DNA from 4 places in the Neorhizobium sp. T25_13 genome. Region 2 is predicted to be linked to each of the others. Evidence: riboswitches for the same ligand, from Rfam matches in the RefSeq annotation. Region 2 holds a riboswitch; each other region holds the start of a gene.

Region 1 (7,533 bases), on a different contig from region 2:
CATTGTTCATCATCGTGAACATGCAGGCGAGGCCCTTGTTCTCCTCGCCGATCAGCCAGCCGATCGCGCCCTTGTCCTCCTCGTTGCCCGGAGAATATTTGCCGTCGCCATAGATCATCGTGCAGGTCGGCGAGCCGTGGATGCCGAGCTTGTGTTCGATCGAATGGCAGAAGACGTCGTTGCGCGCCTCCAGCGATCCGTCGTCGCCCACCAGGAATTTCGGGACCAGGAAAAGCGAGATGCCGCGGGTGCCGGCAGGCGCATCGGGAAGCCGCGCCAGCACCAGATGGATGATGTTGTCGGCGGCGTCGTGCTCGCCCCAGGTGATAAAGATCTTCTGGCCAAAAATGCGGTAGCTGCCGTCGTCGCCGCGCTCGGCGCGGGTCTTCAGGACACCGAGATCGGAGCCGGCATGCGGCTCGGTCAGGTTCATGGTGCCGGTCCATTCGCCGGAGACCATCTTCGCGAGGTATTTTTCCTTCTGCGCCTCGCTGCCGTGCGCGACCAGCGCATCGATGGCGCCCATGGTCAGCGTCGGCGCCAGCGCGAAGGCCATGGAGGCGGAATTCCACATTTCGAGCGCTGCGACGTTCAGCATATGCGGCAGGTTCTGGCCGCCATAGGCTTCCGGCGCGGTCAGGCCGTTCCAGCCGCCTTCCCGCCAATGACGATAGAGTTCCGGCCAGCCGTCCGGCGTCGTCACCTTGCCGTCGGTGAGGCGAGCGCCCTGTCTGTCACCGATCTCGCCGAGCGGCGCCATCTCGTTGCCGGCGAACCGCCCCGCCTCCTCCAGGATCGCCTCGACCAGATCGGCGCTCAAGTCGCCGAACCTGCCGATCTCCAGGGCGTCCGAAAGGCCCGCCACATGGTTCAGGGTGAAGGCGATCTCCTCGACCGGTGCCTTGTACATGATGCTCCTCCTCCTAGGCGCAGCTGTGACTGCCGTATTCTAGCCGATTCTGCTCCGTCGGCATTCCTCATATGCTTTTTACGTAAACGTAAATGCGGTTGTCAATGTTCGTTCGTCAGGGCTGCGACGACGAGGTCTTCGCCTTCGTCCGCCAAATAGTCGGCAAGCGCGGCGTCCAGCCATGCCAAAAGATCCGGATCGTTTCGGTCGGCGGCCGCGACAGCTTCGGATTGCTTGCGGTATTCATCTTCGGGCGGCATATGAAGTTCCAGTCGAGTTGAGCCGCCAGCGGCGGCGCTGGCCGAATAACAAGCCTAAGCTACTTCTTCTGCTTTAGAGAATCTTGTTGAAACGAGCGTTACACAAGGGGTCTATGGAGTGACGCCTATGCTTCCGGATTCCTCGCCCATGTCCCTCATGAACCCCGCTGTCCCAGGCCTCGTCTGGGCCTATCGCTTCCATCCGGGATCGGCGCCCTGCACCCGGTTGCCGCTCGATGCGGCGCGCAGCGATCTCGATGTCGGCGATGGCTTCCTGTGGCTGCATCTCAACCTCGCCGACAGCCGGGTCAACGCCTTCCTGGAGAGCTTTCCAAGCCTGACACCGCCGGCTCTCGCCGCACTCACCACCCATGACACGCACGCCGCCGTGACGCTCGACGAGCAGCTCGTCTACGGCACGCTGGTCGATTTCCAGCGGGAGTTCGACAGCGAGACACGCAATATCGGCTGGCTGCATTTCTTCGTCTCGGACAGGATCATCATCACCACGCGCCTGCAGCCCCTGCGCTCGATCGACCGGGTGCGGGCGGCGATAGAAAAGAACGCTTCGCGCTATAAAAAGCCGATCGACGTGTTCGAGACGCTGGTCGCCGAATTCCAGCGTACGCTGATCGTGCTGGTGATGGAGCTCACCGAAGAAATGAACATCATCGAGGATTTCGTTTACGACAACACGCCGCGCGATGAACGCCGCCGCCTCGCGCCGATCAGGCGGACGGTGGTCAGGCTGCACCGGCACCTGAGAACAGTGCTGACACTGCTGCGGCGTGCAGCGGCGACCGACGACGACGAGATGCCGCCCGGTTTCGACGACGCCGCCTCGCGGCTGATCGGCCGGCTGGAGGCGGCGGACCACGACGTCTACGCGCTGCAGGAGCGGGCGCGACTGCTGCACGAGGAAATCGATTCTAAGCTCTCCTCAGAGACCAACCGCCACCTCTATATCCTGTCGCTGATGACCGCCTTCCTGCTGCCGCCGACTTTGGTCACCGGCTTTTTCGGAATGAACACCTCGTCGCTACCCTTCGAGGGAGGCTCCGGCGGAACGGCCTATGCCTTCGGCCTGATCGGCATTTCGGTACTTGCCGCCTGGTGGCTGTTGAAGCGCACCGGCATTCTCTAACCGCTGGACAAACGAAACCCGCCCGGGTTCCATACCGGACGGGTGGGATAGTGTCTGCCGGGCGCCCTTAGAAATAAGGCGAATAGCAGGTCTGGCGCCGACCGTAGTTCGGCTGGAACGAGTTCGAATAGGCGTCGTAGGAACGGTAGCGATCTGCACACCATTCGTAGTGGCGCGGATTGATGTCGTCGCCGCCGCCATAGGCCGGAGCTGGCTCGGCGTAACGCGGCTGGGAGGCAATGGCGCCGCCGATCAGGGCGCCGGCACCGAATGCCGCCAACGGGAACCAGTAGCCGTTATGGCGGCGATAACCTGGACGGTAGTCGCGATAACCGCGATGCCCGCCATACCAGCCGCCGCCATGGCGACGGTACTGGACGAGGGTCACGTCGGTGTCGGCGCTGGTTTCGATCCCGGCGGCCGGAGCGGACGGCAGCGGCATCGCCTGAGCCGGCATCAGAGAGCCGGCGAGAACGGCAGCGGAGATTCCCGCAACCGCGATCTTCTTCAAAAGAGTCATGTTAAGTCCCCAGATCCCTTGTCTATGTTTCAATTTTTGACAGCCAATTATTTCAGTATGCAGTGGATTTCAATTTTGCCGCAACCTTAGGAAGTTCATCCTGAATGCGCAATTAACGTGCGCCGCGACGAAGCAAGCCCGGCCGCTGGCATATGCCGCGACCGGGCTTGGCGTAGAGGTGGCCAACGCTTGCTTATCTGTAAGGCGAGATGCAGCGTGCCCGAACGCCAGCGCGCGGCGCATAGGTATCGTCCCAGGCCCGATAGCTGCGATAACGGCTTTCACACCAGGCGACGTGACGGCTCGAATAGCCGCCCCGGTCGGCCTGTATGGCGCCACCGATAATGGCGCCGGCGCCGAAGGCGGCGAGCGGGAACCAGAACCCGTTGTAATAACGGTAGCCGGGCCGGCGATCGCGATAACCGCGGTGGCCGCGATACCAGCCATAGCGGTCACGCCGGAAGTCGCGACGGTACTGGACATTGGTGACATCGCCGGCGGCCGAAATGCCGGACGGGGGAGCCGGCATCTGAATGGCCTGCGCTGGCACAAGCCCGGCAAAGGTGGTCGCGATGGCAACCGCCGCCGCAGTCAGACGTAGACGAAAGGCGTTCATGCGGTGTGTTTCCTCATTCTGATTTTTAATCAGCAAACAACGCCAGACGCAGGTTTCGGTTCCTGAAGACGTGCCCGGCACCGATTAACGCCGATCACGAATTGGCGATCAGGCGACGATCGAAAGTTGCGCCTGGTCGCCCTGCAGCCGGTTGACCATGAAGTTCGAGTACCATTCGACGAACTGCATGACGCCGCCTTCGTGCAGTGGCGAATAGGGACCCGGCTCATAAGCGGGCGAGCGGATGCCGAAGGCGTTTTCCTCGACGATCCGGCGGTCCTGGTCGTTGGTCATGTTCCAGACGTGGGTCAGTTCCTCGAGATTGTAGTCGACGCCCTCGACCGCATCCTTGTGGACCAGCCATTTTGTGGTGACCGCCGTTTCCTCCGGCCCGAGCGGGGTGACGCGGAACGAGATCGCGTGGTCGCCGAGAATGTGGTTCCAGCTGCTCGGATAGTGGAAGAGCAGCATGGTGCCGATCGAGTTGATCGTTACGTCCTCGGAGAGTTTACGCTGCACGGCGTTGCGGCCGCTCATCGTATAACTCTCGGCATCTTCGATCAGCGGCATGCGCGCGACGCGGAACTGGCCGGTCTCGTCCATCCGGAATTCGCTCGGCAACCCGGCCTCCTCGCAACGCTGCCAATGGGCGGCGATGACCGGATCGTCCTTGGCACCCTGGACGCCCGTCGCGGTCGGCGATTCCGGATAGGTGCGGCAGAGCTCCGGGTGGTTGGCGGCGCAGTGGTAGCACTCGCGGTTGTTTTCCCAGACGAGCTTCCAATTGCCCTTCTCGATGATCGTCGACTGGTGCGCGACCTTGGCCTCCGAGAGGCGGTGCGGGGCCATATAGGGCTCGATCGCCGCGCGAACCGGCGCGAAATCCGGCGCCTCGTTGGCAAGGCAGATGAAGATAAAGCCCGCCACGCTTTCGCAATGGACCTTCTTCATGCTGAACTGGGTCTTGTCGAAGTCCTGGCCCATCTGGCGGCCGACCAGAAGCGAGCCGTCCAGTTCGTAGGTCCATTGATGGTAGGGACAGACGAGCCGGACCGCCGAGCCATGCTCCTTGGTGCAGACGCGGCTGCCGCGATGGCGGCAGGTATTGTGCAGCGCACGGATCCGGTTGTCGCGGCCGCGCACGACGACGACCGGATAATCGCCGATCTGCAAGGTGAAATAGGCTCCGGCCTTGGGCAGCTCGCAATCATGCCCGACGAACAGCCAGTCGCGATACCAGATCATTTCCAGATCGAGCTTGAAATAGGCGGGATCGGTATAGAAGGGCTGTTCGAGGCTGAAGCCTTCACGGCGGTTCTTAAGCTGCCGCAGGGCCTGATTGCGAATTTCCATATTATCTTCCTCGTCAATGTGGACAGCGGAAGGACATGGAAATGCCGGCCGGCCTCAAGCCCGCCCCAAACCCTGTCCCGAACGCCCGCCGCGTCCGGTCGTCATTTTTGATCCCAAGGCTGGTTTCCGGGCTCAGGAGCTTGTCCCGTTCAGGGGACCGGCTCGGCGCCTTCCCGGGCGGCCCTTGCGGCTCTTTCCCAGTGGCTCATGCCGTGCCTTATTGCTCCACCACCGTTGCGGGGGCAGCGCCGGATTAGGGTTTCTAAAGACCCCTGCCGGCTTCCCAATTCTCCGCCTTCCCTAGTCAGGCGGCACCTCAAGATCGAGGCGGATATAATCATCGGGCGGGCGTGTCGCATAGGCGACATTGCGACATCGGCAACCGCGTTGGCGACAGCGGCGAAACGGCCCAAAATGCGACACTCCAGCCCCGCGAAAGCGAAACCTGTCATTAAGGGATAAGCCATAAAATCCCGGCGTGAATGGGAGCGATGCCACCGTGCAGGCCAAGGGAAAGATCCGTTATTACAAAGCCCCTCCACCACCGGCGCCGGTGGTGGTGAAGAGCGCTTCCCATTCCGAATTCCTCCGGACGGGGCGCAGCTCCCGCTACCATCCGGTCTGGCTGCCGGAAGAGCGCCGCTATCTCACCCATAACGAAGTCGCCGAGCGCACGGGCAAAAGGCTCGAGGCAGCCGGGGAAACGAGCCACAACCGGATCAACTCCTTCCATCGCTCGATCAAGTTTCCGAAGATCATCTTCCACCACACGCTCGATGAACGCCCGCATCTCGGCTATTGCCATGTCACGGCGGCAAGGACGTTTCTTCCGCGCGGCGTCCCCGTGAGCTGGTCGTTCTATATCGCCAACTTCTTCTCCAAGATCGGCGAGGAAGAAACCTTTTTCGAACATATCAGCCCGGCCAATTCGCGCATGTATTTTGCCGTTGCGGTCGAACGCGAGGCGGGTCAGCCGCTGCAGATCAACCGCACGATCCGCAAGAACGGCCTTCTGTTCCAGACCAATGATCCGATGGAAGCCATCAAGAACGTCCTGATGCTCGGCACTTCCAACGAAATGCTCCGCGAGATCATCAAAAAGCTTTGAAGACGCCCGGGTCCGCGTTATTGACGGGCGGATATGACGGCTCAAATCATCGACATCACCCGGGATCATGACGGCGCGCTTCGTCAATCCTGCACCGTCCTTGCGGACGGCCTTCCCGTGGCGATCCCGACCGAGACGGTCTACGGACTTGCGGCCGACGCCACCAATCCCGCCGCCATCACCCGCATCTACGAGACCAAGGGCCGGCCGCGCTTCAACCCGCTGATCTGCCACATGTCGGATCTCGACATGGCCGAGCGTTATGCCGACTTCGATCCGATCTCGCGCAGGCTTGCCGAAGCCTTCTGGCCGGGGCCCCTCACCCTGATCCTTCCCCTGAAGCCCGAAAGCGGCATTCATGCGCTGGCGACGGCCGGGCTCGATACGGTCGGCATCCGGCTTCCCAAGGGCTTCGCTTCCGAGCTCATCCGCGCCTTCGGCAAGCCGCTCGCGGCCCCCAGCGCCAACACGTCCGGCAAGGTGAGCCCGACCAGCGCGCGCCACGTGGCCGACGACCTGGGCGAGAAGCTGGCGTTGATCATCGACGGCGGTGCGGCTCCTGTCGGTGTCGAATCGACCATCGTCCGCGTCGAGAACGGTGTGATCCGGCTGCTGAGGCCGGGCGGGGTAGCCGCCGAAGAGATCGAGACGGCAACCGGACTTGCAGTGATCCGGCCTGAGGGACCGGCGGCGATCATCGAGGCCCCCGGCATGCTGGCCTCTCATTATGCGCCGGGTGCAGCGGTGAGGCTCAATGCCGACCATGTCGAGGCCGGCGAGGCGTTGATCCGGCTGGGTTCCGCTCCGGTGAAGGGAATGGAACTCGCCGCGGCGGTTTTTGACCTGAGCCCGTCCGGCGACCTTGCGCAGGCGGCGGCAAATCTGTTCGATTACCTGAAGCGCGCCGACGCCACCGGCGCCGCCAGCATCGCCGTCACGCCCATTCCCGACCATGGGCTCGGCGAGGCGATCAACGACCGGCTGGCGAGGGCGGCCGCCCCGCGGGAATGAGCCGGGGCTAAAGAGGAGGAGACGCCGATGGACATTTCAGGGCCGAACCCGGAGCTTCTCGACCGCTTCGCGGCGATCGTCGGCGAGAACCACGTCCTGCGCGACGCGAACGATCTTGCGCCGCATCTCGTCGAGGGCCGCGGGCTCTACAAGGGTTCTTCGCCTATGCTCCTGAAGCCGGGTTCGGTCGAGGAAGTGTCGGCGATCCTGAAGCTTGCAAGCGAGACCGGTACGCCGATCGTGCCGCAAACCGGCAATACCGGCCTCGTCGGGGGACAGACCCCGCGCACCGGCGGCAGCGACCTGATCGTCTCGCTCGAACGGATGAACCGCATCCGCGACGTCGATCCGGTCGCCAACGTGCTGGTCGCCGACGGCGGCGCCATCCTTGCCGACGTGCAGAAGGCGGCGGAAGCCGTCGACCGGCTGTTTCCGCTGTCGCTCGGTTCGGAAGGCTCCTGCCGCATCGGCGGCAATCTTTCCACCAATGCCGGCGGCACCGCCGTGCTCGCCTATGGCAATACCCGGCAACTCTGCCTCGGGCTCGAAGTGGTGCTGCCGACCGGCGAGATCTGGGACGGCCTGCGGCGGCTCAAGAAGGACAATACCGG
Region 2 (7,533 bases):
AGCAGTTCCAGCTTCTTCTGTTCGTCTGAAAGGCCGGCGCCGGCCAGGACCGGCGGCAGATGGCCGATGGTGACGGCGGCGATCCGCCGTTTGGCGACCGCCGCCTCGCCGGGATTGGAGACGATGAAGGGATAGACGACCGGCAGGCCGCCGGTGACGATCTCCGGAAAACAATCCTTCGACAGCGCCACGGTCTTGCCCGGCAGCCATTCGAGCGTCCCGTGGGCGCCGACATGGACGATCGCATGCGCGCCAAGCGTCTCGCGCATCCATTGACCGAAGGCGATCAGCGCGTGGCGCGGGGGGAGGTCCGGGCTGTGATAGTCGGCGCGGCGATCGGCATTGCGGCCGCGGTCGGGCGCGAGCGCGACGGTGATATTGCCGAAGCTCGCGGCACGGAAACGGAAAGCGTCATCCCTGAAGTCTTCATCGGCTTCGGACCTGCCCCACGCCGCCTCCGCAACGGGCAGGGCATCGTAGGCGGAGCGTGCGTGGCCGGCGGATTGGGCACTCAGGCGGTTCAGGAGATCACGCGGAGTCTCGGGGATATCCGAAACACCGTAGCCGGCTACCGATAGCTCGTGCAGCATCCCGAGCACGCTCTGTGGCACGTCCAGACCCACGGCATAACCGGTACGGCCCGGTGCGCTCGGATAGTCCGGCATGAGGATGACGATCTTGCGCTCGGGCCGTGGCGTGGTTTTGAGCCGGAGGAAGGCAGCGATACGGTCGACGACCTGTTCGACCCGGTCCGGTTCCGGCTGGTTGACGAGGTTGGCGGAGCTTTCGCCTGCCTTGAAGGAGATCGCGCCGGCAAGAATGCGTCCATCGAGCTCCGGCAGGACGACGTGCATGGCGAGGTCGGCGGGGTTGAGGCCGCGCCGGTTCTCAGCCCAGCCATCGCGGCGGGTCGTGGCGACGACGATCTGGAAGACCGGCACGCCGGTGCGGTCGAAAATCGTTTCGCCGTTGCCGTCGGTGCCGCTGGCAAAGGCGGTGGTGGAAAGAATGGCCGCAGATTTCAGGTCCGAGACCGCCTGTTCGACGAAGGCCAGTGCATCCGGTTCCTTCAGCCCGCCGACGAAGATCGGCACGGGTGCAAAACCGCGCTTCTTCAGCGCTTCGAACAGCGCATCGATCGGCGCCGCGTCATTCGCAAGCAGCATGGAGCGGTAGAACAGGATCGGCAAGCGCGGCGCATCCGGCGCAAAACGGGCCAGCAGGTCGCTGGCCTCGACAATGCCTTTTCCGGGCGCGTAATAGCCGGCCTTCGGCACCGGGGCTGCCTGCGGCAGCGGTTCCGTTTTGCCCTCGGCCAGCGTCGCCAGAAGCGTCGCCAGAAGCCGCATATTGGCCGGCCCGCCTTCGCGGAAACAGCTCAGGATGCCGGCGATCCGGTCTTCCGACACGGTAGAGGCCGCGATCAGTCGCTCGTCGCGGATGCTGCATTCGCCGGGCAGCAGCGCCAGCGCGATCTTTTTCCGCTTCGCCATGCGCGAAAGTTCCTCGACGCCATAAGCCCAGCGATCGTAACCGCCGAGAATGCGCACGAGGATGATCTTGGCATGGGCTGCCGTCTTCTCGACCCACAGATCGACGGACATGGGATGGCGGAGATCGGAGAGGCTGGCCAGCCGCAGGCTCGGCAAATTCGAACCCCAAGCGGCGGAAAGGCCGTTCAGGTCGCTGCCGGAAAAGGACAGCACCACCACATCGGCCGGCGACTGATTGAGGTCGACCGGTTCGATGAGGTCGTCAAGCGACGACGATGTGGTGGCGAGTATGTGCATCCTTCCCTCGGGCCTTCTTATGCGGCCAGCATCCTTTCGATCGCGGCGCGGTCGATGCCTTTTTCGCCGATCACGACAAGGCGGCTTGTCCGCGCTTCGCCGGGTGCCCAGGCGCGGTCGAAATAATGGTTCACGCGCGATCCTACCGCCTGAACCTGCAGGCGCATCGGCTTGTTCGCGACTTCCACGAAGCCTTTTATGCGCAGCACGTTTTCCGCCTCGGCCGTCGCAGAAATGCGGGCGGCGAGCTGTTCGGCATCGGTGACTGCGGCCAGATCGACGACGAAGCTGTCGAAATCGTCGTGATCGTGGTCGAGTTCGTCATCGTGATGGGTCTTGCGGTTCTCGATATCGTCCTCGACGGCAAGGCCGAGGCCGATCAGCACGGCCGGATCGATGGCGCCGTTGGCGGCCGAGACGATCTTCACGGCACGTGGCAGATGCGCGGACACGCGATCCCTGGCGATCGCAAGGCCGGCGGCATCCAGAAGGTCGCTCTTGGTGAGCACGATCATGTCGGCGCAGGCCACCTGATCCTCGAACACTTCCTCGACCGGATCGTCATGGTCGATCGAGCCGTCCGCGTCGCGCTGCGCTTCCAGCGCCTCGTGGTCGTCGGCAACGCGGCCTTCGGCGAGCGCCAGTCCGTCGACCACGGCAATCACCGCGTCCACCGTCACTCGCGCCTTGACGTCAGGCCACTGGAAGGCCTGGACGAGGGGTTTTGGCAGCGCGAGGCCGGAGGTTTCGATGAGGATGTGATCGACGCGGGGTTCGATGGCCAGGATCCGGTCGATCGCCGGCACGAAATCGTCCGCCACGGTGCAGCAGATGCAGCCGTTGGCAAGCTCGATGATGTTGTCTTCCGGGCAGCTTTCGATGCCGCAGCCCTTCAGGACGTCTCCGTCGATGCCCACATCGCCGAATTCGTTGACGATGATCGCCAGCCGCTTGCCCTTCAAGTTTTCGATCAGGTTGCGGATCAGCGTGGTCTTGCCGGCGCCTAAGAACCCGGTAACGACGGTGCAGGGAACGCGGTCGAACGAAACGCTCATGATGGCATGTCCTCGTGGTGATGAAAGGGTGGAATACGGGCCGTCATGCCCTTGCCGCGCAGGCAGGTCGGGCGGCCGCGAAGGGGAAGGAAGCCGCGTTCGTCCTCGGCCAGCATCATCGCGCCGGTGACGATATCCTCGACATTGTCGAGCGACAGGTGGCCGAAGACATAGGACCAGCCGCTCTTGTGATTAAACGCAGCACTCGGACTTTTTTCGCAATTGGCAAGGCAGGTGACCGGCTTTACCGCGAGCGGCTTGCCGCTTGCTGCCTCGCGCAGCGCCGCGATCAGTGCGATGCCCGGCCGGATTTCGCCGTCGGACGCATTACGGCAATTGGTGCAGACGAAAATCGTCACATCTGCCGGGCCGGCGGTTGCCGGATCATCTGGTCGGTGGTCACTCATCGGTCAGCCGCGTTCCCGCCGGGGTCGAAAAATCGGGGCGCGGAGCAGAAGGTCGAAATCCCTCTGCGGTGATCGAGAAACTTCCTCCGGAGCACCCCGCCCGGTGAAGCAAAACTAATCGGACGGCAGGTCTCCTGGCTCGCGGGTCGTCGCCATTTGCCTGCCTTCCCAGGATACCGTTGGCCGGATTTCCCAGTGGCTTGACGGCCAAATGGCCGTTTTAGGCAATGGCTCGCCGCCTACAGTTGCGGGGGCAGCCGCGGCATTGATCCTGAAAAAGGGATCGCACCGCATTCTCTCTTAGCCCTCCCCGTTGCCGGAAAGGGACCATCTCTTTCCAAGTAAGCCCGGTCGCAGGCCCATGTCAATGCGTCGCAAAGGCGATTGCCGTGACGCCGAATTCGTCTATAGTGACCGAGCCTATGGTGCCCGAAAGGGTTTTAGAGGGAATGCGGTGCGACGGAATTCTGCCGTCCAACCCGCGGCTGCCCCCGCAACTGTAAGCGGAAAGTCTTCGACCAAAACGGCCGTCCGGCCGTCAAGCCACTGGGAAATCCGGCCAACGGTATCCTGGGAAGGCGGGAGAAGGCGTCCGATCCGCGAGCCAGGAGACCTGCCAGAGGCGGCAAAGAACGTGAACGGCCCTCGGGTGGAGGGCGAAAGGACGAGACCATGGTTACGAATTCTGCTGCAGCTGCAGTCAGCCTCTCCGCTTCGAAGATCATTCCCCTCAGCATGACGGCCCTGCTTGGCCTGTTCATCGTCGGCTTTGTCGGCTTCTCTCATCTGGAAGTCGTCCATAACGCCGCGCATGACACGCGCCACTCGCTCGCCTTCCCCTGCCACTGAGGAGTTCTCCCCAATGTCGTTGTTTCGCAACATCGTCTTCACGGCGGTGATCGCCGGGCTTTTGTCCGGATTGCTGCTGACCGTGATGCAGAGCTTCTCCACTGTGCCGCTGATCCTGCAGGCGGAAGTGTTCGAGAATGCCGCGCCCGAGGCCGGCCACAGCCATGATGCTGCACCTGCCGCAGGTGCCACGGCATCCGCCGCCGAGCATCACCACGGCGAGGAAGCCTGGGCTCCCGCCGATGGCTTCGAGCGTTTCATCTATACTGCTGCCGCAGACATGCTGTCGGCTATCGGTTTTGCCCTTGTCCTCGTTGCCGCCTCGGAAGCGTTCGGCGGCTTCAAGGGCTGGCGCGGTGGCCTGATGTTCGGCATTGCCGGCTTCCTCGCCGTCATCCTCGCGCCCGGCCTCGGCCTGCCGCCGGAACTGCCCGGCATGCCGGCTGCGGAACTCGGTCCGCGCCAGATCTGGTGGATCTCGACGGCGGCCTGCACGGCAATCGGTCTCGGCCTGCTCGCCTATACCCGCTCGGCCGTGTTCGCAGCGCTTGCGATCGTGCTCCTGATCGCCCCGCATCTGGTCGGCGCGCCGCTGCCGCCAAGCCATGAAACGGCGGTCCCGATGGATCTCCATGTCCGCTTCGTCAACGCCGTCTATGCCACCAACCTGGTGTTCTGGGCGGTGCTCGGCGCGCTGGCCGGGGTCGCCCGCGAAAAGTTCCGCGCTGGCGAGGAAGCTTCTGCCGGGTCTCCGGCGAAGCTTGTCTCCCGGTGAAGGAGATCGACGAGGCGTCCGTCGAGCGCCACCGCGCCAAGATGGCGAACCGCAAGGCGGTTCAGGATGCGGAAGTGGCCGAGAAGACCCAGGAAAAGGGTCTTCTCATCGTCCATACCGGGCCCGGCAAGGGCAAATCCACAGCTGCCTTCGGCCTGGCGCTGCGCATGCTCGGCAACAACCGCCGGGTCGGCGTCGTACAGTTCATCAAGGGCGCCTGGTCGACCGGGGAGCAGCCCGCGCTCGCCGTCTTCGGTGACCGCGTCGTCTGGCACACGATGGGCGAGGGTTTTACCTGGGAGACCCAGGACCTGAAGCGCGACGTCGCCGCGGCGGAAAAGGCCTGGGAAAAGGCACTCGAGCTGATGGCGGACGAGACGATCGGGCTCGTCATCCTCGACGAACTCAACATCGCGCTTCGTTATGACTATCTCGATCTGGACAAGATCGTCGCCGCGCTACAGGCACGGCGGCCGGATCTGCATGTGGTCGTCACCGGCCGCAACGCCAAGCCGGCGCTGATCGAGGCCGCCGACATGGTGACCGAGATGTCGCTGGTCAAACACCACTTCAAGGCGGGCGTGAAGGCCCAGGCCGGCATCGAGTTTTAGCCATGGTTGGGTCCAAGCCAGCTCGGGCGCTGATGTTTCAGGGAACGGGCTCGGATGTGGGCAAGTCGCTGGTCGTGGCCGGCCTTGCCCGCGCCTTTACGCTGCGCGGCCTGAAGATCATGCCGTTCAAGCCGCAGAACATGTCGAACAATGCTGCGGTCACCGCAGATGGCGGCGAAATCGGCCGGGCGCAGGCGTTGCAGGCGCGCGCCGCCGGCGCGCCGCTCAGCGTCCACATGAACCCGGTGCTCCTGAAGCCGCAGAGCGAGGTCGGGGCGCAGGTGGTGGTGCAAGGCAGGGTCGAAGGCAATGCCAAGGCCGCCGAGTATCAGATGCTCAAACGGACACTGATGCCGCGGGTCCTGGAAAGTTTCGATATCCTCCGCAACCAGGCCGATCTCGTCCTGGTCGAAGGCGCGGGCAGTGCCTCGGAAATCAATCTTCGCCAGAACGACATTGCCAATATGGGATTTGCGCGGGCGGCGGACGTGCCGGTCGTGCTGATCGGCGATATCGACCGTGGCGGGGTGATTGCCAGCCTTGCCGGCACCAGGCTGGTGCTCGATCCCGAAGATGCGGCGATGATCCGGGGTTTTATCGTCAATCGCTTTCGCGGCGACCCGGCCCTGTTCGCCGACGGTATGCGGATGATCGGGGAACTTACAGGCTGGCATTCGGTCGGGCTGTTGCCGTATTTTGCCGATGCGGCCCGGCTGCCGGCAGAAGATGCGCTTGGCCTCAATGCACCGTCAGTGCGAAAGGCCGGTGCGAAGATCAGGATCGCGGTGCCGATCCTGCCGCATATCTCCAATTTCGACGATCTCGATCCGCTGGAAGCGGAGCCGGATATCGATCTCATCCGGGTCCGGCCGGGGCAGGCCATTCCCGGCGATTGCGATCTCGTGCTGCTCACCGGTTCGAAGGCGACGATATCCGATCTGCGGGCGCTGAAGGCGGCCGGTTTCGACGTCGATATCGCAGCGCATGTCCGCCGTGGCGGGCGGGTGCTCGGTCTCTGCGGCGGGTATCAGATGCTCGGCAAAACGATCGCCGACCCGGAAGGTACGGAAGGACCGCCAGGCTTAATCGAAGGGTTGGGTTTGCTGGATGTCGACACGGTTCTCGCGGGCGACAAACGACTGGAGGCCGTCTCGGGCGAGAGTTTCGACGGAATTTCTCTGTCCGGTTATGAAATGCATATAGGCAAGACGTCCGGTGCCGATTGCACGCGGTGTTTTGCGACAATCGGCGGAAACCCGGAAGGCGCGATATCGGCGGATGGCCGGGTCTGGGGCACCTATCTCCATGGGCTGTTTTCGGACGACCGGCAGCGGTCGGCCTGGCTGACGCGGCTTGGTGGCTCGGCATCGGGCCTGGACTATGAGGCCGGGGTGGATGCGGTACTCGACCGGTTGGCCGTCCATATGGAAAAGCATCTCGATCTCGATGGGCTGCTCAAACTTGCCAGATGATCCACGCCAGGAGGCCGAAAAGGCCGATCAGCAGAGCGTCGGCGACGCGGGCGAGTTTCAGCGCGCGGCGAATGTCGTCGTAGGTGAGCTCGGAACGCCCGCCCTCGCCCATGAACCGCGCCTCGATCATCTGTCCGCCATAACTGCGCGGCCCGGCGAGCGCAATGCCGAGCGCGCCGGCCATCGCCGCTTCCGGCCAGCCGGCATTCGGCGAACGGTGATGGCGGGCATCCCGCCTGATGGCGCGGATGGCGTCGCCCGGCGAGGCGCGATCGATGCAACCCGCAGCGACCACGAAAAGAAGGGCACTCAGGCGCGAGGCGGGCAGGTTGATGAGATCGTCGAAACGCGCGGCCGCCCAGCCGAAGGCTTCGTATCGCGGCAGCTTGTGGCCGATCATGCTGTCGGCGGTATTGGCCGCCTTGTAGCCGACGCCGCCCGCGAGACCGCCGATCCCCATCCAGAAGGCCGGCGCCACGACGCCGTCCGAAAAATTCTCGGCGAGGCTCTCGATCGCCGCGCGGCAGACGCCGGCTTCATCGAGCTTTTCCGGATCACGCCCGACGATCTTCGA
Region 3 (7,533 bases), on a different contig from region 2:
TTGGACAAGGCCCAGCTCTTCATCATGGACGGGGTACGCGTCCTCGACTACGGCTACAGCATGAGCCAGGCCCAGGTGGCGAAAGCGACCGGCTTCGTGGACCCGGACCTGAAGACCGTTTCGCCACTCGGGGTTCTTGCGCGATAAGCGAACCGCCACCGCCAACGGCGGCAGGGTCCTCCATTCTCCCGAGTGGATGTGAAAGCCGGGCCTTCGACCAGCGTCACGCTCGGCCGTCATCGAAAAAACCGTTGAGCAAGACGGTGACCAAGGCGATCGCGACGCCTGGCCAGATCATCAGCATTGGGTGGTCGAAGATGAACATGCGGTATTCAAAGAGCATCGATCCCCAATCCGGCTTCGACGGATCGGCGCCGAGACCGATGAAGGCGAGCGAGGCATAGGCGACCGCCGCAAGTCCCGCCTGGTTGCCGACATAGGCGAACATCAGGGGCAGGGTGTTGGGCAGTAGATGCCGGGTAATCATCCGTGCCGGCGCGACGCCGAGGCTCCTCGCCGCCAGCATGAACGGCTGGCCGAGCACCCGCTGACTGAGCGAATGCGCAAGCAGCGCATGCGGCCCGACGCCAGCCAAGCCTAGCGCCAGTCCGGCACTGAGCGGCGACAGGCCAAAAATCGCAGCTGCCGTCAGTGCGACGATGAGCGTCGGCACCATGACGAAGAACTCGCAGAAGCGCAGGATCACCGTTTCGCGCCAGCCGCCAAGGACGGCGGCGGCGGTGCCCAGCAGGGTGCCAAACAAAAAACCGATGGCACCGACCGAGAGGATGACGCCGGCCGTCCGCCACCCGCCGGCCATGATCCGGGACAGAAGATCGCGACCGAGATGATCAGTACCGAGCAGATGGCTGGCGGTCATGCCGGAATGTCGGGCAAGCATGTCCACCGCATCGGGATCATATGGCTGCCAAAAACCGCCGACACAGAGAAAAACGGCGAGCGCTGCGAGCATGACCAGCCGGGACATCAGGCGAGACGCGGATCGAGAAGGCGCATGGCGAGATTGGCGCCGGCATTCATCACAAGCATCCAGATGGCAATGACCATGACATAGGCCTGCAGCACCATCTGGTCGCGTGCCGCGATGCTTTGCACCAGGAACTGGCTGATGCCGGCAAGGCCGAAGAGGATTTCCATGGTTGCGGTGCTGCCGATCACCCAGCCCGCTTCGGAACGGACTGCCGACAAGAGGGCATAGAGTGCGCTGCGGTGGCCGTGCCGCCAGAGCGCCTGCTTTTCCGACAGGCCCTTGGCAAGCGCCGTGCGGAAATGCGGCTGCCCCGCGGTCTCCTTCAGGTCGCGCCGATAGACGCGGGAGAGAACGGCAACCGAATGCAGTGCGATCAGCAGGACCGGCAGGACGATCGCGGTCCAATCATTGGCGAAGGGTCTGAGCCAGCGCAGCTGCACGCCGAGCACCCAGAGAAGAACAAGGCCGAGCCAGAAGGCCGGCACCGCCTGCACGAAGATCGACAGAGCCCGGCTCATCCGATCGACAACACCTGCGGGATAGGCCGCTGAGAAGAACCCGAGCGGAATTGCCATCACGATCGCCAGCGCCAGGCCGGCGAGACCGAGCGACAGCGAGACCGGTAACCGCTCGGCGAACTCGGCAAGCACCGGCTCTCCGGTCCGGAAGGAGCGCCCCCAATCGCCGCTGAGGAAGTCCGCCAGCCAATGCAGATACCTGACCGGCAGTGGCTGATCGAGCCCCCACTCCGCCCTCAACGCGGCGACGGTTTCCTCCGTCGCCGGCAGGCTCCAGACACGAATGGCGATCGCGACCGGATCGGCCGGCATCAAGGTGATGACCGAGAAAGAGGCGAGCGAAACCGCCAGCAACCCCGCTATCGATTGTATGCCGAACCGGGCCAGTCGCATCACGTGGCCTACTCCGCCTCGCCGATATCGGCGCGCAGGACGTGGTAGTCGGATCCCCACGGCTCGTAGTTCTTCAGCCGCTTCGACAGGCCGACATACCACACGGGCGATACCAGGAAGGAGACAGGCGCATCGGCGAAGAGTTTCTGCTGGGCATCCAGCGCGATCGCCACCCGCTTTGCCGGATCGCCCTCGGCCGCAAATCGGTCGAGGATCGCATCGAAATCCGGCGAGGCGTATTTCGCATAGTTCAGCGAAGCGCCGCTTCTCAGCATCGAGTTCAGGAAAAAGGCGGTATCGCCGCTCGGGGCCGTATGCTGCGCCCAGAGCGCGATGTCGAAGTCGCCGGCCGAAGCGACCTGCTGGATGTTCTCCACCACCTGCGTATCGACCGCGATGCCGATCTTGGCGAGTTCCGCCTTGACCACCGGCAGCATGGTGACGAGATCCGGGCGCTGCGGATAGGTGATGACCAGCAGGCGCAGCGGCGTGCCGCCCTTTTCGCGCATGCCGCCGCTGCCTCTTGCCCAGCCGGCTTCGTCGAGCAGCGCGCCAGCCCTGGCAAGATCGGTCGGGCGTGCCTCCTGGCCGGCAAAGGGGAAATAGGCGGCGTAGGCACCTGTGGCCGGTTCGCCGCCATTGATCGCGGCTGCAAGCTGCTTGCGGTCGAAGGCCAGATCGATCGCCCGGCGCACCTTCACGTCAGTCATCAGCGACCGGGCGGTATTGAAGAAAGCGAGATACTGGTACCCGACCGGGAACGACTTGATCGTCAGGTCCGGGTTGGTCTTGAGCCGGCTCACGACCTCCGACGGCAAACCGAAGGCCATGTCGAGTTCGCCTGCTTCCAGCGCCAGCGTCAGGGTCTGGGCATCACCGAACTTGCGGAAATTGACCGGCGAACGCTGGTCGGCGCCGGCGAAATGCACGTTGGGCTCCAGCGAGATCGAGGCGTCCGTCTTGAAGGCGGAGATCTGGTAAGGACCGCTGAAGACGGCATTGCCGGCCTCGGTGGGCTTGTAGGCTATCAGCGGCCATTCGGCGAAGAGTGCCTGAATGAACGGCACCGGCTTTTCGGTCGTCACCTTCAGCGTCAGGTCGTTGACCGCCTCGAAGGTCAGCTTGCCGCCGGTCGCGAGCGCCGCCTTGTTGTTGGCGAACGTGGTATCGAAACCGGCTGCCAGTGCCCTGGCGGTGACGGGCGTGCCATCGGAGAACAGGCGGCCGGGTGTGAGGGTCACGGTCCAGGTCAGGTTCCCGATGCGCTCCGCCTTCACGGCCAGTTCCGGTACGAGCTTGCCGTCCCGATCGACGGTGAAGAGGTTCTCGCCGACGCCATGGCTGACCAGCGCCCAGCCGTTCGAGCCCTTGGCGGGGTCCGTGCCGCTGGTGATGTAGGTGGCACCGACGCGAAGCGGCTCGCCTGCGAAGACGGTGCCTGCGGTGGCAAAGGTGGCGGCGGTGAACCAGGCGGCGGCCAAGCGTGATAGCGTCTGCGACGTCAATTCTCTCTCCTCTTATTCTGTTCGGATGGGGTGCGAAGCCGTTGCTTGCGACCCGTTGGGTGATAGGCGAAGTTCTCGACGATCCGGCCGCCAAGCAGGTGCTCGCCGATGATCCGGTCGATCGCATCTTCGGTGACGCCGCCGTAATAGGTGCCTTCCGGAAACACCTGCAGCACGGGCGCCAGACTGCAGGGACCGAGACAGGTGGATTTTGCGGTCATCGTGCCATCGCCGGCAGCGCGCAATTTCTGCCGCTCCTGCCGGTTGCGCAGATGTCCCCAGATCACACCGGCTCCGGCCGCGTTGCAGGGACCGCCCTGACAAACGAGCACGCGGCGTTTCTGGGCCGGCACGAGGGAACCTTCGATGACAGGTGGGTTTTCGGTTTTCGGGACATCCAGCTCTTCGGCCGTCTCCAGCAGTTCGCCGAGAAGCTGCGCCATCAGCGTGCTGGAGGCGATATCCCTGGCGATGGACAAGGCCGGCCAGGGGCGGCTGTCGGCGGCCTTCCAGCGCGTCAGCGATTTCGTTAGCCAGATATGGAAGCTCGGCTCCATGGGCAGGACGAGCGGCACGATGACGACGGTTTCGACATCCTCGTCGAGCAGATTGGACAGCGCTTGGCGCAGCGAGGGGGTTCCCTGCTCGGTAAAGGCGAACCGGACGATTCCGGCCCCGGTCATGCCGGCCGCAAGCTCCGCGAGCCGCTGCATTTCCAGATGCGGCGACGCCGCAAAGGCGGATTTGGCGATCAGGAGGACGGCGCGCCCGGATACGTTCTGGGAAGATAATCCCTGTGTTTTCACTGCCTTCGTCTCACTCAAGGAGGAGGCAGCAAAAATGAAGGTTGCGGCAGGCACGATGGCCCGACGGAACCGTCATTCCTGTGGCACACCCCGACCACGGAACTTCTATCGTCAGGCAGGTCTCCTGGCTTGCGGGTCAAAGCCTTCATCGTCCGTCTTCCCGGCATTGTTGCCAGTGACATGTTGGACGAACGGCTCACCGCTCACAGTTGCGGGACAGCTCCGGTTTTGACCGGATTCCCTCTTAGCTTCCATCGCGGGATGGAAGAACCTTGACGCCGCGAACTTACACTCCCTCTGCCGACTGTCAACGGCGCCGCTTCATGCAGCATCATCGCATCAATGCGATGCGCCGGAGCCACCGACGGCAACGATCGTAAAGGGTTTTCCTTCGACGGGTATCGTACGGACCTCCTTCAGGCTCTCCGCATCGACGACGCGAACCAGCGAGTGCCGCGGATCGGTAATGACGATATGGTCGTCCGCAACGGCAAGGCGCGGCCGCGGATCACGCCAATGGCCGTCCTTGCTGTAGGGCTCGGTGACCTTGGCCTTGCGAACGATCTCGCCCTTGACCACGTCCAGCACATGAAGATCGCCGTCCTCCGTCAGGATGTAGGCATTGCGCGGCGTTGCCGGGTCCAGCAGGAAGTCGACGCGGCGGGTGGGCAGGGCGATCAGCCGGAAGTGCTCCTCGGCATCCGGATCGATCAGGACGATTTTGTCCTCGCCGTAGTTGCCGAGGAAGAACTGCATCGCCTTGCCGCCAAGCAAGGTCCCGGTGCTGCCCTTTGGCAGGTCCGTCGGGTAAGCGAACATTTCCAGCTTCGGGCCATCAATGCCGCCGGGCCGGGCAACGAGAACGCCTTCCTTGCAACCGAAGGCAACCAGCCGGGCCGAGGTGGCCTCGCCGTGAAGATCGGTGCATTTCGCGACGTCACCGAGCTGCTTGCCCGCCTCGTCGACGACCCGAAGACCGACCCTCGGCGGCAGTTCGTCGGGCTTGGTTTCGATTTCAGTGTTTGGGACCGACACGAGCACGAAACGACCCATCGTCACCGCTACGCCGTGATGCGGCTTCGTCGTGTCGACTGTCTTCACGTCAGCCCTGCCTTCGAGAAGAGCTGTTTCGTCGATGATATCCGCCTTGCCGCCTCGATCGTAAAAGAGGACCGCATGGTCGTCATGCGGGACGACGTGGAAAGGACGCTTGCCTTCGAAAGTCACGGGCAACAGCCCGACGTCGGAAACCTCCAGGTCCCGATGCTCCCCGTGATCGGAGAAATCGATGCCAGTCCTGATGACGTGCACGATGTCATGATCTGACTGGGTAACGAATACGGTCTGGCCGGACGCGCTGGCGGTCAGGGCCGCGGGACCCTTGACGTCATAGCGGCCGAGTTCCTTGCCGTTCTCGAAGTTGATGGCACGCACGACCGGGTTCGTGTGATCGCCGACAAACAGGCGCCATGCTTCCTTCGTCTCATGATCTTCATCGGCAAACGCTCCGGACGCCGCGAAGATCAGGCCTGCCGCGACAGCGCCTAGCAGGCGGCTTGTAGTGAGGGACAAATTCATGAGGTTCCTTCCTTATCGTTTGAACTTTTGTAGCGCCGAGCGCTTATCCAGCACATGGCTATGTACGTTATATCGTTACATTCAATGTTGAGAGTGTAATAACATTACATAGGTGGCCGTTGTCAATCCCTGCGATGGCGACATTTGCCTGGTTCACGCTGGTAGGGCATGCAGCCTGCGGGTTTGACGCGGCAGGACAAATGGACCTCAAAGATTGCCTGGCGGCAGTCGGCCTTGCCGTTTGAGGAAAATCCGTAGTTGCTGACATAAAACTCTTACATATCGGGAGGAAATCTGCCGTTGGCGGGCTCTGGGACTTGGCAAACGGAAGAGGACCTTCTCCGATGACGACATTGCAGCAGGTGGCGACACGAGCCGGATGTTCGTTGGCGACGGCAAGCCGGGCGCTCAGTCGCAACGGCAATGTCAGCGACCGCATGGCACGCAGAGTCCGCCGCGCCGCGGCAGAGCTAGGGTATCGGCCGATCAATTCTGCGTCCGGCAGGCCCGGGCAACGGCCGGTCGTCGGCGTACTGATCCCGAGCATCACCAATCCCGTCTTCGCCTCGTCGCTTTCCAGCATCCAGAACCGCATGCTGGTTGCCGGCCATGGCGTGCTGATCGCCCAGTCGAACTACGACCCTGCACGCGAGGCGGACGCGGTCGCCTCGCTTCTCATCGACCGGCCGACCGGGCTGATCCTGACCGTCTGCGATCCCGCCACAAGCGTTGCCCTCGCATCCTCGCTGCCGCCAACCGTGCTTCTGAACAACATGCCGACCTCGCTGTTTCCCGCCGCCGTGACCGTGGACAATCGCGGCGCCGGCCGGGAGCTGACGCAGATGCTGATCGGTCTCGGCCATCGACGCATCCTGTTCGTCTCCGGAAATTTCGCGGCCTCCGACCGCGCGCGTCGCCGGCATGAGGGTTATCGCGATGCGATGAACAAGAATGGCGTTGAACCCTTGGAAGCGGTCGAGATTTCCTTCCTCAACGGCTACGACCAACTCGATCTCAGCGTGGCGCTCGCGACCGTGTCGCCGACGGCGATCATCGCCTCCAACGATCTTCTTGCGCTTGGCGTCATCAGCGCGCTGCGGCGCGAGGGACTTTCCGTACCGCGTGATATTTCCGTGGCCGGTTTCGACGGGATCGCCATCGGACGGCTGATGGACCCGCCGCTGACGACGGTGGAGATGCCGGATGCGAGCATGGGGGCGGCGGCGGCCTCTCTGCTGCTGGACATGGCCGAGAATGCGGCGCCCGCCCGGCATCTCGACGTCGCTTATATGCTGCGCCGGGGCGGCACGGTGCGGGCAATCCGGTAAAGCTTCGTGCAAAAGGAAAACCGCCGCTTCCGATCGGAAGCGGCGGCTCGTGGTGTGGTTGGGCCGGATCGGCGCTTAGCTGCGCGGCAGCAAACCCTTCACTTCGGAAGCAGCATCCTCCAGCGCTTGCCTCGGGGTGGCCTGCTGTTCGACGATACGCGACAGGTTCTCAACGATCGCCTGGGTGACCTTGACGCCGTTGGTGCCCGGGAAGGCGTACCAGGGAACCATGCGGTCCATCTGGCTGAGGCCGGCGACGAAGAGCGGGTTTTCCTTGTAGAAATTGCCGAGATAGTCGGGCGACTTGGCGGCAAGCTCGTTGTTCGGAACGTAGCCAGTGCCCGGAACGACGACCGAGGCGCCATACGGACCGGCGGCGAACTTGGCGAACTTCCAGGCGGCCTGCTGCTTTTC
Region 4 (7,533 bases), on a different contig from region 2:
GTGCTTCCCCTACATCTTCCGCGGCGCGCTCGATTGCGGCGCCCGGACGATCAACGAAGAAATGAAGATGGCGGCGGTCAAGGCCATCGCGGCGCTTGCGCGCGAGGAAGTCTCCGACGTCGCGGCGCGCGCCTATTCCGGCGAGTCGCCGATTTTTGGCGCAGACTATCTGATCCCCTCGCCCTTCGATCCACGCCTCATCCTGCGCATTGCGCCTGCGGTCGCAAAGGCAGCTGCCGAGACCGGCGTCGCCGCGCGTCCGATCCATGATTTCGAGGCCTATCTCGACCAGCTGAACCGCTTCGTCTGGCGCTCCGGTTTCGTCATGAAGCCGATCTTCAGCGCCGCCAAGGTTTCCGAAAAGAACCGCGTGATTTTCGCCGAGGGCGAGGACGAACGCGTATTGCGCGCCGCCCAGGTTCTGCTCGAGGAGAAGACCGCAACCCCCATCCTGATCGGCCGTCCTTCCGTCATCGAGGCGCGGCTGGCGCGTTTCGGCATCCGTATCCGGCCGAATGTGGATTTCGCGGTGGTCAACCCGGAAGACGATCCGCGCTACCGCGACTATGTCGACGAATATTTCGCACTGGTCGGCCGCGAAGGCATCAATCCGGAAGCGGCGCGCACCATCGTGCGCACCAACAATACGGTGATCGGTGCGCTGGCGGTCAAGCGCGGCGATGCGGACGCGCTGATCTGCGGCGTCGAAGGACGCTACGACAAGCACCTCGGCGACGTGAACCAGATCATCGGCAAGCGGCCGGGCGTCTGCGCCTTCTCGGGCCTCAGCCTGGTCATCTCCCAGCGCGGCGCGATGTTCTTCACCGACACGTTCGTGAATTACAACCCATCCGCGCAGGAGATCGCCGAGATCACCATTCTGGCAGCAGAGGAAATCCGCCGGTTCGGCATCGCCCCGAAGGCGGCGCTGATCTGCCACTCGAATTTCGGCTCGCGCGATTCCGAAAGCGCCCAGAAGATGCGGGCTGCCCTGAAGCTGGTCCGCCAGCGGGCGCCGGAGCTGGAAGTGGACGGCGAAATGCAGGGTGGCTCGGCATTGTCGGAAACGCTGCGCAAGCGGGCCATGCCGGACAGTTCGCTGACCGGCGAAGCCAACCTGCTGGTTTTCCCGAATCTCGATGCGGCAAACATCTCGCTCGGTCTGGTCCGCAACCTCACGGACGCTCTGCATGTCGGGCCCATTCTTCTCGGCGCGGCCCAACCGGCGCATATCCTGTCGTCCTCGGTGACGTCTCGCGGCGTGGTGAACATGGCGGCGCTCGCCGTCGTGGAAGCCTCGCAGCCAAATCTGCAGATTCAATCCTGAGTTGCCGATCTTCTCGTGCTTTAGCGCGGGCCCCGTTCGGGGCTCGAATGGCATGCGGGCTTGATTTCACCGTGCGGTGATCGCGGCTTTATGAGATTATCAACCGGCACGTTCCATGATGCCATCTCCCACTAGGAGAGGATGCCGGAATTGCCGATACCGCTTCGCGGCCTGCTGACCATACCGCTCTTGCTTCTGCCTGCCGCAGCGCTGGCGGGGGACCCTGCCGTTTGTGCAGCCCTTTACCGGAAACTTGGAAACAGCCCGCAGATCATCGGCAACACGTCTGCGGCGCGCAGCTACGCCCAGCAGCTTGGCGAATACAATGCCGATATCCGGGAATTGCGGGTCGACATGCGCCGGGCCGGCTGCGGCAATGGCAGCGTCGTGGTTCTGGGTGGCCCGAATGCCGAGGTCTGCGGCCAGATGCGGGATGCGCTGGAAAGAATGGAACAGAGCCGCGACGCGCTGGCGGCGGAACGGAACAGTTCGCGGCAGATGATCCTGCCCTCGGAAGAGCGGAATGCCATCCTCGCCGCCATTCGCGAACAGCGCTGCATCCCCTCCTTCGAGCCGCTGCCGCCTGTTGTCGACGACCGCCGAAAGGTGCCGGGCATCGAACTTCCGAGAGAAGAGCAACCGTATTCCGGGATCACCAAGCTGCCGACCCGCCCGCAAAAGCCGCAGGCCGCGGTCCAGCCGCCGGTGCTCACGCCGCCGCCGGAGCGGCCATACGATCCAAACAAGAAGGTGCGCACCGTTGGGCCGGCTTTCCTGCCCGAAGCGGATATCGACCTCAGCAATCCGAAATCCGCAGGACCGCAGCCGCAGCAGTGATCAACGGTTATCCCAGCGATCCTGAAAGATCAGCTCCTCCAGGGCCAAGCGCTGGCGCCAGCCCTTGAGCGCCAATTCCGGCTCGGCGTAGAGGCGGTCGGTATAACCGAGGCACAGCCACGCGACGATCTCGACGCGATCGGGAATGCCCAGCAGCGCACGCACGTCCTCCTCGCGAAAAATGCTGACCCAGCCGACACCGACGCCCTCGGCCCTTGCCGCAAGCCACAAGTTCTGCACGGCGCAGACGGTCGAATAGACGTCCATGCGCGGATTGTGGGTTCGGCCGAGCACGACCGGGCCGGCACGGTCCGGATCGCAGGTGACGCAGATCGACAGCGGCGCCTTGACGATGCCTTCGAGCTTGAGGCTGCGATAAAGGTCGCGGCTCCGCTCCGGAAACATCTCCACGGCTTCGTCATTGGCGCGCGAAAAGGCGGCGCGAGCCGCCTCCCGCACCGAGGGATCGCGGATGAGGATGAAATTCCAGGGCTGCATGAAGCCGACCGAGGGTGCCGAATGCGCGGCGCCCAGCAGCCGCTTTACCAGGTCGTCCGGCAGTGGATCGGGCAGGAACTGGTCGCGCACGTCCCGGCGCGTCTCGATCGCCCTGTAGACGGCCGCACGCTCGGCCTTCGAAAATTCACCGGCAGGCAGCAAGGCATGCGCGAAAGGATCAGGCTGCATCGTTTGTCCCCAACAATGCCGTCGCTCCCTTGCCTTTCAGAAGCAAGGAGAGGTCCGAAACCTTTCCGCCGTCCGCGCGGGCTGGTCTATCTTGTCAGGCCGGTCTTCTGACTTGGCTTCGTCCGCCTCAACCGCCGCCTTCCCGGTTTCCCAGTGGCTTATCCTGCGGCCGAGCGTCCACCTCACAGCGTTGGGCACGTTCCGGCTCCACCCGGATTCCCGATTCTCCGGCTTGTCGCCGGCACCTGACAGGATCGGTTATGCCCTTACGCTATCCTCGGCGCAAGGCGCTCATGCGACTAGGAAATAGCGCACGTAGGCAAACTCATCGCCATCCGGCGACCAGTTCGGTGAATTCATCGTGCCCTGCCCGCCGAAGAGCTCGAACAGCGTTTCGACATTGCCGCCGTCCATGTCCATCAGCCTGACGCGGACGTTGAGATCGCGCGGGTGGTCGAAGACATCGGCGTCGTAGGAGATGAAGACGATCTTGTCACCCTTCGGTGACGGATGCGGAAACCAGTCGCCGTAACCCCCGCCGGTGATCCGCTCGGCCACGCCGCCGGCGGCCGGGACGCGCCAGATCTGCGTCAGCCCGGTGCGACTGGAATTGAAATAGATCCATTTTCCATCCGGCGAATAGTCCGGCCCGTCGTTGCGGCCCTCGCCGAACGTCAGCCGCGTCTCGTTGCCGCCCTCGCTGCCGATCGAATAGATATCGAACTCGTCGCCACGGATGCCGCAATAGGCGAAGCTCTTTCCGTCCGGCGACCAGCCATGCCAGTAGGACGGCAGGTTCCGGGTCACCAGCCGCGGCACGCCGCCGCCCGCGGGAAGAACATAGATCGCCGATTTGCCGAACTCTACCTTGTCGGAAATGGCGATCAGCGAACCCTCCGGCGAAATGCCGTGGTCGTTGTTGCATTGGCGGGCAAAGCCCGTATCGACCAGTTCAGGCCCGTCATCACCCGCCGGTGACAGACGATAGATCAGGCCCTCGCTGTTGAGCATCAAGTAGCGCCCGTCGGGCGACCAGTTGGGCGCCTCGAACAGGGCTTCCGTCTGCCAGACCACCCGCATCGTCCTCGTCCGGATATTGAAGATCTCGACCGAGCTGCGCAGGGCCATGATCCTCTCCTACCGATCGCGGAAACGGTTGGTGATCGGATAACGCCGATCGCGGCCGAAGTTCTTCTTGGTGATCTTGACGCCCGGCGCCGATTGGCGCCGCTTGTATTCGGCGAGATAGAGCAGGTGCTCGATCCGGTGAACGGTTGCGATGTCGTGGCCGCGGGCAACGATCTCCTCGGTCCCCATCTCCAGCTCGACCAGGCATTCGAGGATGTCGTCGAGCACCGGATAGGGCGGCAGCGAATCCTGATCGGTCTGGTTGGGTCTGAGTTCCGCGGACGGAGCCTTGGAGATGATGTTCTTCGGGATCACCTCGCCGCTCGGGCCGAGCGCCGTCGGCGGCAGGTGTTCGTTGCGCCAGGCGGCCAGCGCATAGACCTGCATCTTGTAGAGGTCCTTGATCGGGTTGAAGCCGCCATTCATGTCGCCGTAGAGGGTCGCGTAGCCGACCGACATTTCCGACTTGTTGCCTGTCGTCACCACCATCGAGCCGAACTTGTTGGAGATCGCCATCAGGATCGTGCCGCGCGCGCGGCTCTGGAGGTTCTCCTCGGTGATCCCCTCCTCGGTTCCTTCGAACAGCTCGGCCAGCGCCGACGAAAAACCGTCCACCGGCTCGGCGATCTGCACGATGTCGTAGCGGCAGCCGAGCGCCTTGGCGCAATCAGCCGCGTCCTTCAGCGAGTCCTCGGACGTATAGCGGTAGGGCAGCATCACCGTGCGCACCCTCTCCTCGCCCAGCGCATCGACGGCGATCGCCGCGCAGATGGCACTGTCGATGCCGCCGGACAGGCCGAGCACAACCGACTTGAAGCCGTTCTTGTTGACGTAGTCGCGGAAGCCCAGAAGGCAGGCGCGATAGTCCGCCTCCTCCTTTTCCGGAATGCGGGCCATCGGCCCGCGGGCGCAATGCCAGGTCTCGCCAATCCGTCTCCATTCGGTGACGGCGACGGCCGGCTCGAACTGGCTCATCTGGAAGGCGAGCGACTTGTCGGTGTTGAAGCCGAAGCTTGCGCCGTCGAAGACCAGTTCGTCCTGGCCGCCGAGCTGGGCAGCATAGATCATCGGCAGGCCGGTCTCGATCACCTGCTTCAGAACGACCTGATGGCGGATGTCGACCTTGCCGCGAAAATAGGGCGAGCCGTTCGGCACGAGCAGGATTTCCGCCCCGCTCTCCGAGAGCGTCTCGCAGACGCCGAGATCGCCCCAGATATCCTCGCAAATCGGGATGCCGAGCCGGACGCCGCGGAAATTGACCGGGCCAGGCATCTCGCCGGCGATGAAGACCCGCTTCTCGTCGAACTCGCCATAGTTCGGCAGGTCGATCTTGTCGCGCACCGCGATCACCTTGCCGCCGTCGAGCACGGCGATCGAATTGTGCCGGCCTTCCGCGCCCTGACGCGGGAAGCCGATGATGACGCCGGGGCCGCCGTCCGCCGTATCGGCCGCAAGCTCCTCCACTGCCTTCAGGCAGGCGTTGAGGAAAGCCGGTTTCAGGACGAGGTCCTCCGGCGGATAACCGGACAGGAAGAGCTCGGTGAACAGGATGAGATCCGCCTCTTCGCGGGCCGCATCCTTTCGTGCTTCTCGGGCCAGCGCCAGGTTGCCGGCGATATCGCCGACAGTCGGGTTGAGCTGGGCAACGGCGATGCGGAGTGTCTGGCTGATGTCCTGGGTCATGGTATCGATTTAACGTTCCGTGCGAGAGGTCGCAACGTTGTTCCCGAGAGATTTTTCGTCCGCATCAAAAATGTTCCCGATTCGCGAACCCGGCCGCCCCCCCGCAAGAGCATGCAGCGCCCCACCCGAACAGCAGGAAATTGTGGATTGGAAGTGTAACCTATGGGCGTACGTTAAGTATTCTTTAGATTTTCGCGCCGATTATATTAGTGATAACTAACTCAACAATGGGGCGCATCGATGGGGTTTTTATCACTGATAAGATGCAAATCCGGAGGTTCAGCCGTCGAGTTCGCCATCGTCGCTCCCATCCTCTTCCTCACACTGTTCAGCCTGATTGCCTACGGCATCTACCTGAGTGCCGCACATGCGGTGCAGCAGATCGCCGCGGACGCCGCGCGTACTGCGGTGGCTGGCCTGAACGATACCGAACGCAAGCAACTGGTGCGCGACTTCCTCAGCCGTTCCACCCTCAATCACGCGCTGCTCGAGGTGAAGAACTTCACGCTCGACGTCAAGGAGGATCCGAAGAACCCCAATCAGTTCACGGTCTCCGTCGACTACGATGCGAGCCATCTGCCGATCTTCAACCTCTACAGCTACGCCATGCCCGACGCGCATATCCGGCGTTTCTCCACGATGCGGATCGGAGGCATCTGAAATGAACCGGCTCCTTCATCGCCTCTATCACAACAAAGCGGGCAATATCGCCATATCCGCCGCCATTACCATGCCGCTGGTCGTTGTCAGCCTGGCGCTCGGGGTTGACTACGGTCACTTGACGCTGCAGCAGCGCGAACTGCAGAACACCGCAGACTTGGCTGCCATCGCGGCGGCCGGACGCCTGAGCGAGCCGGAAAAGGCGGTACTCGACTATTTCATTCTCAACAGCGAGAACTTCGCGGTGCGGACTGCATCCGGGCTGCTGACGGCAGATGGTGAGGTTCCCTTCAACGAGGCAAGCGTCTACCAGGACTACACCGCCTATGCGCAACTGACGAAAGGCCGGTACGTGGCCGATCCGTCACGCCCGGTGGAAACCCGTTTCCAGGCCGGGGCAACACCCACCGATGCGATCCGCGTGACCATGCACCAGAAGGGGCAGATCTTCTTTGCCGGCAGCTTTGCAGAGGCGCCGGAACTTGGCGCCACCGGTACCGCCAGTGCCGACAAGCTCGCCGCCTTCTCGATCGGCTCGCGGCTCGCCAGCCTCAACGACGGCATCGTCAATGCCCTTCTCGGCAAGCTCCTTGGCACGACGATCTCACTGAAAGCCATGGATTATCAGGCGCTCGTCGATGCAAATGTCAACCTTCTGCAGACGCTCGATGTCCTTGCGATCAATCTGGGCGTCACCGCCGGCACCTATTCCGAACTGCTCGACATGGAGATCACCTACGGACAGTTTCTGGATGCACTCGGCAAGACGACCGGTCTCACGCCCTCCGTCCGTGCCGTCCTCGATACGCTCGAGAAAACCCTCAACCACACCCAGGTCAAACTGAAGCTGGAGGAAATCCTGGCCCTCGGGCCGCTTTCGGAGAACCTGATCGGACAGGGTAACGGTCTTAACGTCAAAGCCAGCGTGATGGACATCGTCTCGGCGGCCGCCGTTGCCGGCAGCGGCGGCAAGCAAATCGCCGTCGATCTCGGCGCGACCATCCCGGGACTTGCGTCGGTCACGCTTGACATCGCCATCGGCGAGCCTCCGGTCGGCACTCCACCGAACGCGGTCGGGAGGCCTGGCACCATCGTGCGCACCGCCCAGATGCGGGTGGCCCTCCACGTCGTCGTCGATGGCCTCGCCGGGATCGCCGGCCTCAAGGTCGACGTGCCGCTCTACCTCGAAGTCGCTCATGCGGAAGGGCGCC

What was found. A riboswitch is a leader RNA that binds a small molecule or an ion and turns the genes downstream of it on or off. The one in region 2 is predicted to bind cobalamin.
Region 1: another riboswitch for cobalamin. It lies ahead of C5J22_RS16275 (aromatic ring-hydroxylating dioxygenase subunit alpha); the one in region 2 lies ahead of C5J22_RS22785 (CbtB-domain containing protein).
Region 3: another riboswitch for cobalamin. It lies ahead of C5J22_RS02955 ((2Fe-2S) ferredoxin domain-containing protein); the one in region 2 lies ahead of C5J22_RS22785 (CbtB-domain containing protein).
Region 4: another riboswitch for cobalamin. It lies ahead of bluB (5,6-dimethylbenzimidazole synthase); the one in region 2 lies ahead of C5J22_RS22785 (CbtB-domain containing protein).

The regions. Positions count from the first base shown of each region.
Region 1 is NZ_PVBI01000006.1:241,023-248,555, reverse strand. It holds gene C5J22_RS16295 (acyl-CoA dehydrogenase) at 1-910, opposite strand, end outside; gene C5J22_RS31230 (hypothetical protein) at 1,012-1,170, opposite strand; gene C5J22_RS16290 (transporter) at 1,319-2,314, shown strand; gene C5J22_RS16285 (BA14K family protein) at 2,382-2,834, opposite strand; gene C5J22_RS16280 (BA14K family protein) at 3,028-3,450, opposite strand; gene C5J22_RS16275 (aromatic ring-hydroxylating dioxygenase subunit alpha) at 3,559-4,803, opposite strand; cobalamin riboswitch at 4,903-5,137, opposite strand; gene C5J22_RS16270 (DUF6656 family protein) at 5,303-5,911, shown strand; gene C5J22_RS16265 (L-threonylcarbamoyladenylate synthase) at 5,945-6,922, shown strand; gene C5J22_RS16260 (FAD-binding oxidoreductase) at 6,950-7,533, shown strand, end outside.
Region 2 is NZ_PVBI01000010.1:173,031-180,563, forward strand. It holds gene cobN (cobaltochelatase subunit CobN) at 1-1,790, opposite strand, end outside; gene cobW (cobalamin biosynthesis protein CobW) at 1,808-2,845, opposite strand; gene C5J22_RS22780 (DUF1636 domain-containing protein) at 2,842-3,252, opposite strand; cobalamin riboswitch at 3,359-3,599, opposite strand; cobalamin riboswitch at 3,659-3,888, shown strand; gene C5J22_RS22785 (CbtB-domain containing protein) at 3,925-4,101, shown strand; gene C5J22_RS22790 (CbtA family protein) at 4,115-4,876, shown strand; gene cobO (cob(I)yrinic acid a,c-diamide adenosyltransferase) at 4,873-5,487, shown strand; gene C5J22_RS22800 (cobyric acid synthase) at 5,490-6,959, shown strand; gene cbiB (adenosylcobinamide-phosphate synthase CbiB) at 6,943-7,533, opposite strand, start outside.
Region 3 is NZ_PVBI01000001.1:616,842-624,374, reverse strand. It holds gene C5J22_RS02975 (DUF3299 domain-containing protein) at 1-147, shown strand, start outside; gene C5J22_RS02970 (ABC transporter permease) at 224-988, opposite strand; gene C5J22_RS02965 (ABC transporter permease) at 988-1,902, opposite strand; gene C5J22_RS02960 (ABC transporter substrate-binding protein) at 1,911-3,407, opposite strand; gene C5J22_RS02955 ((2Fe-2S) ferredoxin domain-containing protein) at 3,404-4,213, opposite strand; cobalamin riboswitch at 4,310-4,503, opposite strand; gene aztD (zinc metallochaperone AztD) at 4,553-5,791, opposite strand; gene C5J22_RS02945 (substrate-binding domain-containing protein) at 6,136-7,119, shown strand; gene C5J22_RS02940 (ABC transporter substrate-binding protein) at 7,195-7,533, opposite strand, start outside.
Region 4 is NZ_PVBI01000014.1:67,062-74,594, reverse strand. It holds gene C5J22_RS25620 (NADP-dependent malic enzyme) at 1-1,327, shown strand, start outside; gene C5J22_RS25615 (hypothetical protein) at 1,478-2,164, shown strand; gene bluB (5,6-dimethylbenzimidazole synthase) at 2,165-2,851, opposite strand; cobalamin riboswitch at 2,931-3,115, opposite strand; gene C5J22_RS25605 (TolB family protein) at 3,143-3,973, opposite strand; gene C5J22_RS25600 (NAD+ synthase) at 3,989-5,662, opposite strand; gene C5J22_RS25595 (TadE family protein) at 5,903-6,322, shown strand; gene C5J22_RS25590 (pilus assembly protein TadG-related protein) at 6,324-7,533, shown strand, end outside.